Regions from separate parts of the Paraclostridium sp. genome, predicted to be linked through region 2. Evidence: riboswitches for the same ligand, from Rfam matches in the RefSeq annotation. Region 2 holds a riboswitch; each other region holds the start of a gene.
The links. Region 2 has a riboswitch for cobalamin ahead of ACRCYC_RS12110 (energy-coupling factor ABC transporter permease). Riboswitches for the same ligand answer to the same signal wherever they lie in the genome.
Positions count from the first base shown of each region.

Region 1: it holds a riboswitch for cobalamin, as region 2 does, so the genes downstream of both, ACRCYC_RS03820 (cobyric acid synthase) here and ACRCYC_RS12110 (energy-coupling factor ABC transporter permease) in region 2, are expected to answer to the same signal.
Region 3: it holds a riboswitch for cobalamin, as region 2 does, so the genes downstream of both, ACRCYC_RS07815 (ATP:cob(I)alamin adenosyltransferase) here and ACRCYC_RS12110 (energy-coupling factor ABC transporter permease) in region 2, are expected to answer to the same signal.
Region 4: it holds a riboswitch for cobalamin, as region 2 does, so the genes downstream of both, ACRCYC_RS11625 (ABC transporter substrate-binding protein) here and ACRCYC_RS12110 (energy-coupling factor ABC transporter permease) in region 2, are expected to answer to the same signal.

Region 1 is NZ_JBOFKN010000053.1:19,602-21,810, forward strand. Features, by position in the region: gene ACRCYC_RS03820 (cobyric acid synthase) at 1-1,074, opposite strand, end outside; cobalamin riboswitch at 1,178-1,357, opposite strand; gene ACRCYC_RS03825 (histidine phosphatase family protein) at 1,361-1,966, opposite strand; gene cobS (adenosylcobinamide-GDP ribazoletransferase) at 1,978-2,209, opposite strand, start outside.
Region 2 is NZ_JBOFKN010000159.1:2,523-4,731, forward strand. Features, by position in the region: gene cbiQ (cobalt ECF transporter T component CbiQ) at 1-164, opposite strand, end outside; gene ACRCYC_RS12105 (energy-coupling factor ABC transporter substrate-binding protein) at 158-463, opposite strand; gene ACRCYC_RS12110 (energy-coupling factor ABC transporter permease) at 441-1,175, opposite strand; cobalamin riboswitch at 1,379-1,559, opposite strand; gene ACRCYC_RS12115 (ABC transporter ATP-binding protein) at 1,631-2,209, opposite strand, start outside.
Region 3 is NZ_JBOFKN010000102.1:4,215-6,423, reverse strand. Features, by position in the region: gene ACRCYC_RS07820 (ABC transporter substrate-binding protein) at 1-731, opposite strand, end outside; gene ACRCYC_RS07815 (ATP:cob(I)alamin adenosyltransferase) at 756-1,265, opposite strand; cobalamin riboswitch at 1,354-1,526, opposite strand; gene ACRCYC_RS07810 (hypothetical protein) at 1,624-2,209, opposite strand, start outside.
Region 4 is NZ_JBOFKN010000157.1:7,702-9,910, reverse strand. Features, by position in the region: gene ACRCYC_RS11635 (sulfurtransferase) at 1-466, shown strand, start outside; gene ACRCYC_RS11630 (hypothetical protein) at 469-912, shown strand; cobalamin riboswitch at 1,020-1,197, shown strand; gene ACRCYC_RS11625 (ABC transporter substrate-binding protein) at 1,215-2,209, shown strand, end outside.

The DNA.
Region 1 (2,209 bases), on a different contig from region 2:
AAGTCCCAATCCATCTATTTCTTTTATAGAACCTTCTATTCCATCTGGGTCATAAATTTTTTTACCTAAAAGTTGATATCCTCCGCAAATCCCAAATATGAACTTACCTTGATTGTGTAAGTCTTTTATTTGCTTTTCTAATCCACTTTCTCTTAAATAAATTAAATCTTCTATAGTATTTTTACTTCCAGGTATTATTAACATATCTGGATTAGATAAAGACTGACCTTTCTCTATATATCTAACGCTTACATCTTCTTGTATTTCTAGCATGTGAATATCTGTAAAATTAGACATGTACGGGGTTTTAATAACTTCTATATTTATATCATTTTTCCTAAATTGTTTATTAAATCTATCAGTTACACTATCTTCATCTTCTATATTCAAATCACTATACGGCACAACTCCCAAAACTGGAACCTTTATTATTTCTTCTAACATATCTATACCTGATTGCAAAAGATCTACTGTTCCTCTAAACTTATTTATAATAACACCTTTAACTCTAGCTCGTTCTTTCTCTTCTAGTAATAACATTGTTCCAGCTATCGATGCAAAAACTCCACCTCTATCAATATCAGCAACTAAAATTACAGGAGCATCTGCAATTTCTGCCATTCCCATATTGGCTATATCTCTATCTTTTAAGTTTATTTCTGCACAACTTCCCGCTCCCTCTAAAACAATAACTTCATATTCATTGCTTAAATCTGCATAAATATCCTTTAACATATTAGCTAAATCATTTTTATAATCATGATATATGCTAGAGCTAACAGTGTTCATTACTTTTCCATTAACTATAACTTGGCATCTATTTTTACCTGCAGGCTTTAATAATATAGGATTCATTCTTACATCTGGTTCAATGCCACAGGCCTCTGCCTGAGTAACTTGTGCTCTACCCATTTCTAAACCATCTTTGGTTATATATGAGTTCAAGGCCATATTTTGAGATTTAAAGGGTGCCACCTTATATCCATCTTGTTTTAATATTCTACATATCCCAGCTCCTAAAGTACTTTTCCCAACATTAGATGCTGTTCCTAAAAACATTAGTGATTTACTCATTTTAAATTTGCTCCCTTCTTAATAAAAAAACCTATCCAAATGAGGATAGGTTTTTAAAAATGTATACACTTCACCAATTTTAAAAATCCTTCACCCCGAAGATTTTATATCCATAAACTAGGCAGGTCTCCTGGCTTAACTTCATCCTACTTCTATTCCTTCCCGTAAATAATCACAGTGGTGTCTAATAGTTTCGTCAGTACTACAGTAGCGGGGGCTGCAAAGGTTTTTAACCTTTTTCCCTATTAATCTTCAACGAAAAACCTAATTTATGTCAATTTATATTTTATATCAAATAAGCAGTGTTGTTAAGCGTTTGAATTACTGGAAATTCATCCACTATATCAATAATACTTACCGATGCATTATCTATTTTAAAATTCCAGTGATACTCATATGTCTTTCCTATTAAATAAGATATTATATTTCTTATAGTTCCTGCATGAGCACATATCAAAATAGTATTTTCTTTGTTTTCAATCATTATGTCATCTAATTCATTACATACTCTTTTATAAGAGTCTATCAAGCTTTCTCCATTAGGATACTTATACTCAAATCCTTCTTTTATTAATTTTTCAAATTCATTTGGATATTTTGATTTTATAACTTCAAAGCTTATTCCTTCAAAATCCCCAAAGCTAATTTCTTTTAAATTTTCTTTTTCTAAAATTTTAATATTTCTAGAATTTGCTATATCTAATATTGTTTGCTTAGTTCTAGTAGATGTAGTTGTATATATACAATCAATATTCTCACTTTCAAGAAATTTAGTTAATTTGAGTATTTGTTTTTTTCCTAAATCACTTAATTCACTATCTATATGGCCTGATAGATTTCCTTTTATATTATCATTTGTTGTTGCATGTCTTACTAATATTATCCTAGGCATCTATTCACCTCTTATTTTAATCCAAATATTAAATATATATATATTAAATAGACTACTTCCATAAGCTCTGATGTACATCCTAATATATCACCTGTTATACCATCTATTTTAGTATATATGTATTTCACAAAAAATCTTGTAAGTATAATCATTATAGGTATAAATGATATTATTTTTATAATGCTTACTGAATTTAAATTAAACAATGTATTTGCTATAACTAATATTAATAAAATTGTATAT
Region 2 (2,209 bases):
ATAAATATAATCAAAATACTTACTAATAACATTATGAATAAATGCAAACTTATACTATTTGTACTAATAGATAGTATTAAAGTTATAAACGCGAATCCTAATTTAAAAATAGGATTATACCCCTTTAAATTATTTGTATAAGCACACTTATCAATTTCTAGCATTTACTGTTTTTCCCCTTTTTTGTCCCTAGATAATATCCTATAAATCCAGCCCCAATTGCTGCTTGTGTTGAGAATAATAGACTTTCTATTTCTCCACTAGGTGGTTCATATAAACTACTAGCCCATGGCTTATAGTCTGGATTTATTTCTGTAATTACTCCTTCTGCTTCTCCATCAGCTCCCCCATATTCAGCTGTAGCATTTAATAATAAAGGAGTTATTATAAGTATTATAGTAAGGCCTAATAGCATTAGATTTTTATTTCTAGTTTTAATTTTAGCTTTCGAATTTGTACTCATCAGTTTCAACTCCTTCTTCATTTTGTGTTATCAAGTTATATACTAAAGTAGTTAATAATCCTTCTGCTATTGCTATTGGTACTTGAGTCATTAAAAATACTCCAAAGAATTTAACAATAGATCCCATTATTCCACCTACAGGATCTGGGAATGCTAGTGCTAGTTGAGTTGCTGTTACCGCATATGTTGCTAAATCACCTAATGCTGCTGCTAAAAATACACTCATTCCTACATTGACATTTCTCTTTCTACAAAACTTAAATATTAAAAATGATACTATAGGTCCAACTATTGCCATTGAAAATGCATTAGCTCCTAAAGTAGTAAGTCCTCCATGTGCAAGTAATATAGCTTGGAATAATAAAGCGATAGTTCCTATTACAGCCATAACTGCTGGCCCAAATAATATAGCCCCTAAACCTACTCCTGTAGGATGCGAACAACTTCCTGTTAGCGATGGTATTTTAAGTGCTGACAATACAAATACGAACGCTCCAGCTAATGCTAATAGTATTTTTTTCTTAGGATCTTTTTTTACTATTTTATTTATTGATTTTAATCCATATACAAAAAACGGAATAAATACTATAGTCCAAAATATAGACCATTTCACAGGCAAATAACCTTCCATGATATGCATAGCATTTGAAGTTATTGGATTTAAAACTACAATTAGTAATCCTGCTACTAATGACAATGTTAAGTAACTCATATCTTTACCTCACTTTAATTTATTGATTTTTTATTTGTGATAAATTTAAATTTATAAATTAAAATATAGTTACAATCTAATAAGGTGTAAATAAAAAAAATCCTAATTTTTTGGATTAGGATTTAAACAACATTTCAAATAATACCTTAATTTAATAAAATAAGGTTACTATTCTTTAATCATTTTCCTTCACCCCGAAGAAATTAACTTACGTATTATAGGCAGGTCTCCTGGCTCAACATCAACTTACTACTTTCCCTTCCCATAACATCAATTACAGTGGTTTGAAAGTTTCATCCGTTTTACAGTAGCGGGGGCTGCAGAGGATTTAAACCTCTTTCCCTATTAATTTCATTGCTAAAAACCTACAATACTTCTATTCAATTTATCACATATATTTATAATACTATAAATAGCTTTATATTCCTCTAATTTTTTTAAATTTGTTAATATTTTTATCCATTATATGTATGTTTATGAAAATGATCATGTTCTCCGGTAAATCCATTTTCATGTACATGATCATGCCCTATACCATTAATATGCTGATGACTGTGCATAAATGATACTTGAAGCTTATTGTTTATGGGATTTACCCCTACATATGCGTTAACTCCAAATATTTCTTTTAACATCTCTGAGGTTATTACTTCTTCAACAGTTCCAAAACTTCTTATTTTCCCATCTTTCATGACTATTAAATAATCACAATACATAGATGCTATATTCATATCATGAATTGCAGATAAGGTAGTTATATTAAGATTTTTGATCAAATCCATAAGTTGTATCTGATAACCTATATCTAAATGATTTGTAGGCTCATCTAATATTAAAAAATCAGTATCTTGAACTAATGCTCTTGCAATTAACGTCCTTTGTTTTTCTCCCCCAGATAGCTTTGAAAAACTCCTATCACTATAGTCCATAAGCCCCACTCTTTTTAACATCTCACTTACCATTTGAAAATCTTTTTTAGAATAATCTTCAAAAACAGATTTATATGGATAGCGGCCCATCTTAACTATTTGCTC
Region 3 (2,209 bases), on a different contig from region 2:
TTTACATTAGTTAATATTACATCTGGATTCTTCTCAACTACTGATTCTGCACTTGGTGATATCCATCCATTTTGATCTACAAATATATTTTCTCCTCCAACTAAATTTATCATTTCATTTAAGAATGTTGCATTACCAAAACTATATAAGTTTGGTGATGGTCCTATTTCAAAGTAAACTTTCTTTTTAGTTTTTATAGATTTCCCTATTTTAGCTATTTCTTCAACTTCAGACTTCATATTGTCAACTATTTTTTGACCTTTATCTTTAGTTCCTGTTATATCTGCTATAAACATTATATCGTCATATATTCCTTGTATGCTATCACTACTTGGTATATAAGCAACACTTATACCAGCTTCTTTAACAACTTTAAATGGATCTTCACTATTTCCTGTTTTATTATGTCCTGATGCAATTATTAGATCTGGATCTAGTGATACTATTGCTTCTGGGTCTGGATTTGAGAAATCTATCAATTTTATTCCTTTAGGTAATCCAGGAACATCAGCAGAATATTTATCTACAGCAACTAATTTATCTGCTAAACCTAATTCTACTAGTACTTCTGTATTAGATGGAGCTGTTGATATTATTTTTTCAATCTTAGAAGGTACTGTAAATTCATTTCCCTCTCTATCTTTTATAACTTTATCTTTTTGACCACAGCCAACTACAGCCAACATTACCACTAACATAGTAGTAACTAATGCTAAAATTCTTTTTTTCATTTTAATTCTCCTTATTTATAAATTTTATTTATAATTTCTACTTATAAATTCTTTTTCTTCTATTCCTTCATCTTTATTTAATTTTAAAGCTAAAATAAAAAAGTATCCAGAAAGTAAATTAGCAAAATCAAACAATAGTTCATCTATATCATGTCCTTGCTCTCTATATCTATGTAATAATCTAACCAATGCTTTACACTTAGTTCTTATAATATGAGCGTAACTTCCACTTACTCCACCTTCAGGCAATACAAATTTATTAATTCTACCTTTTATTTCACCTTGATAAACTAAACTTCTAGATTCTAACCACTTTAACTCATCTTCTGTCACACTTACAAAAGTTCTTAGAGATGCATTCATATGATAAACTAGTTCATTTATTTTACTTAATTCATTTCTTAATTTTTCATCTTTCACAAAAGCTCTCAACAATCCAATCGTACTAGATATTTCATCTGTAAATATCTCATAATCACATCTTAAATCTTCTGGTTCATCATATAAAAATGGGTATGCTAAATATTTTGACATGATACTCCTCCCTTCAATAAAAAAAGCATATCACGAGGATATGCCTTTAAATTTCAATATTATAACTACTATCCAGCCCTCAGAAGATATTAGCTTTAAGTATTGGCAGGTATCCCGGCTCAACATCATACTACTCTCTTGCCTTCCCGATTTCTCAGTGGCTTATTTAAATTTCGTCAGTTTTACGGTTACTGGGGTAGCTTAGACTTTTAATCTAATTCCCTATTAAGTCATATAAACACCTAATACTTGCTATTTAGTTTTGGATTCGTCTTGGATTATATAGTATTTTTCAATATAAATCAATACTTAGTATATATTCCCAAATATATTTATATTAATCTATTTTTTATAATAATTATCTATTTCTTCTATTTCTTATAAAATCTATAATTATATATAAAACTATTAGTACAGTTATTACCATAACTATATCCATTATTATAGGGTTTATTCCCATTCTGTATCCCATATATCTAAATGGATTATACCCTCCGAATCCAAAGAACCCTCTACCGTAACTTGATGGCATGTATGATCTTCTACTTGAGCTTCCATAGTCATCATAATCATCATATTTTTTATTATTTTTATTCTTTGATTCATCACCACTACTTGTATTTGGTTTTGTAGTTGGCTTAGTACTAAAATTCCCTGAATCTGGCTTTGTAGTACTTGACTTTGGATTAGATGTATTTGAACTTGATCCTGAATCTATATTTACATCTGGCTTAGCCTTAGGTTTAGTTGTGAAACTTCCTGAATCTGGTTTTGTAGTGCTTGACTTTGGCTTACTATAACTCTTAGAACTACTTGAACTAGGTTTAAAGCTACTCGAACTTGGCTTTGAACTAAAACTTGATCTAGAGCTGCTTGATGAACTTAGTTTTGATACTTTATATTCTAGTGTACTTTTACCGCTATTATCTGAATCTGCATATACC
Region 4 (2,209 bases), on a different contig from region 2:
TCCAGGAAAAGACTTTGGAGCAAAAATACCAGCAAATCCAGATTTAATAGATACAATACCAGAATTAAAAGAAAAATTAAAATCTGATAACTTTACATTAGTAGATAACCGTATGTGGGATGAGTATATAGGCAAAATATCAGGATATAGTTACTGGGATAAAACAGGACGTATACCAGGTGCTGTTTATGGACATGCAGGAACAGAAGGTTCTACTTCTTTAAACTACTATAGAAATATAGATAAAACTATGAGAAATGAAGATGAAATAAAAGGTATGTGGAAAAAAGATGGAATAGATACTAATAATCATTTAGACTTTATGTGTGGTAGTGGATGGAGAGCTGCTGAGGTTTTAACATATGCAAATGTAATGGGATTTGAAAATACAGGATTATATAGTGATGGATGGATAGGATGGAGTAGAGATGCTAGTAATCCTACAGAAACGGGGACTCCAAAGTAAAAATGAAAAATAATATAAAAAAGATAATATACATGTTAATAGCTATAATTCAAATATGCATTATAGGTGGAAGTTTTATACTTCAATACTTAACAAATACTAAAGCTGGAGTAATGCATCATGTTTACTTTAAGCGATATCAATTTGAAAGTGGAATATTTTCAAGTGGTAATTTACAACTTATAAGCAATATAATTTTTATTATATCTTTAATATTTATATTGTTAGAAATATACACTATTGTAAAAAAGAAAAATTTAAACTTTATAAAAGTTCAAAATGCAATAGGGTTAATATTAAGTTTGACTTTATACTTTGTGATAAAAAGTAAATACTTTATAGATATGATAGCATATCCATATTTTATAATCGCTTTTAGCATAGTTTTAATTATACAAATTTGTGTAGTTATATTAGGTTATATAGTTAATTTAGAGAAAGATTAAATATATTTTATTAAACATAAGTATTTTATTTTACAGATAATGTAGAACAAAATACTTATGTTTTTTTGTATTGTAGAATTATGGATATAATTGTGCTAATATTATACTGATAAATATAAAATTTAGGTTTTTTTAATTAAAAGGGAATGATGTGTAAATCATCAACAGCCCCCGCTACTGTAATTATGGACAATTCTTTGTAAAGACCACTAAAGTTTTGCTTTGGGAAGGGAAAGATGCGGTTGAAGTATGAGTCAGGAGACCTGCCTAGATTAATAGTAACTTTCGGAGGGAGAGAATAGATGAAGATATCAAAAAAGATTAGATTAAGTTTACTTAGCTTGGTTATTGGACTAAGTATAGTAGGATGTAGTAAAACAGAAACGAAGAAAGAAGAATCGAAGAATACCAAACTAGAAAGTGTTACGGAGAAAAAAGATAATTATTATCCAGTAACTATAAGTACACATAATAGCAAAAAAGAAGAAATTCAAGTTACTATCAAAGAAAAGCCTAAAAAGGTTTTAGCTGTTTATCAAGATTCAATAGAAACTATGTTAGCACTAGGTTTAGAAGATAATATAGTAGCAGCTGCTGGTCTTGACCATAAGGTTAAGGATGAGTACAAAGAGGCTTTTGGTAAGGTTAAATATTTAGATGAATTTACACCTTCTAAAGAAACTGTTACAATGTTACAACCAGATTTAATATTAGGTTGGTATTCGTTGTTTTCAGATAAAAACATAGGAGATGTGAACTATTGGCAAGACAAAGACGTAAACACATATATGGCGTTGAATAGTGGTGCTGTTGAGCCAAAAACTATTAAAAATGAATGTGATGATATATTAAATATAGGTAAAATATTTAATGTAGAAGATAAAGCTAAAAAAATAGTTGATAATATAAATAATAGAGTTGACGAAGTTGTTAAATCTGAAAAAGATAAAAAACAACAAACCACTTTAATAATAGAGTTTTATGATGATAAAATTAGTGGATATGGAAAAATAACTTTAGGTGGAGACATGGTTACTAAGTTAGGTGCAAAACTTCTTAATGAAGACGGTAATGCTTTAAGTAAAGAAGATTTAATAAGCTTAAATCCAGATAGTATATTTGTAGTATATATGAATAGAGAAGATGATAATAAAGCTAGTGAAACGAAAGATTTAGTTATGAAAGATAAAGCTCTACAAAGTTTAAATGCTATTAAAAATGATAGAGTATATCCTATAGAACTAGGACAAATGTATTGCAGTGGGGTAAGAACTATAGATGGAATTGAAACTTTTGC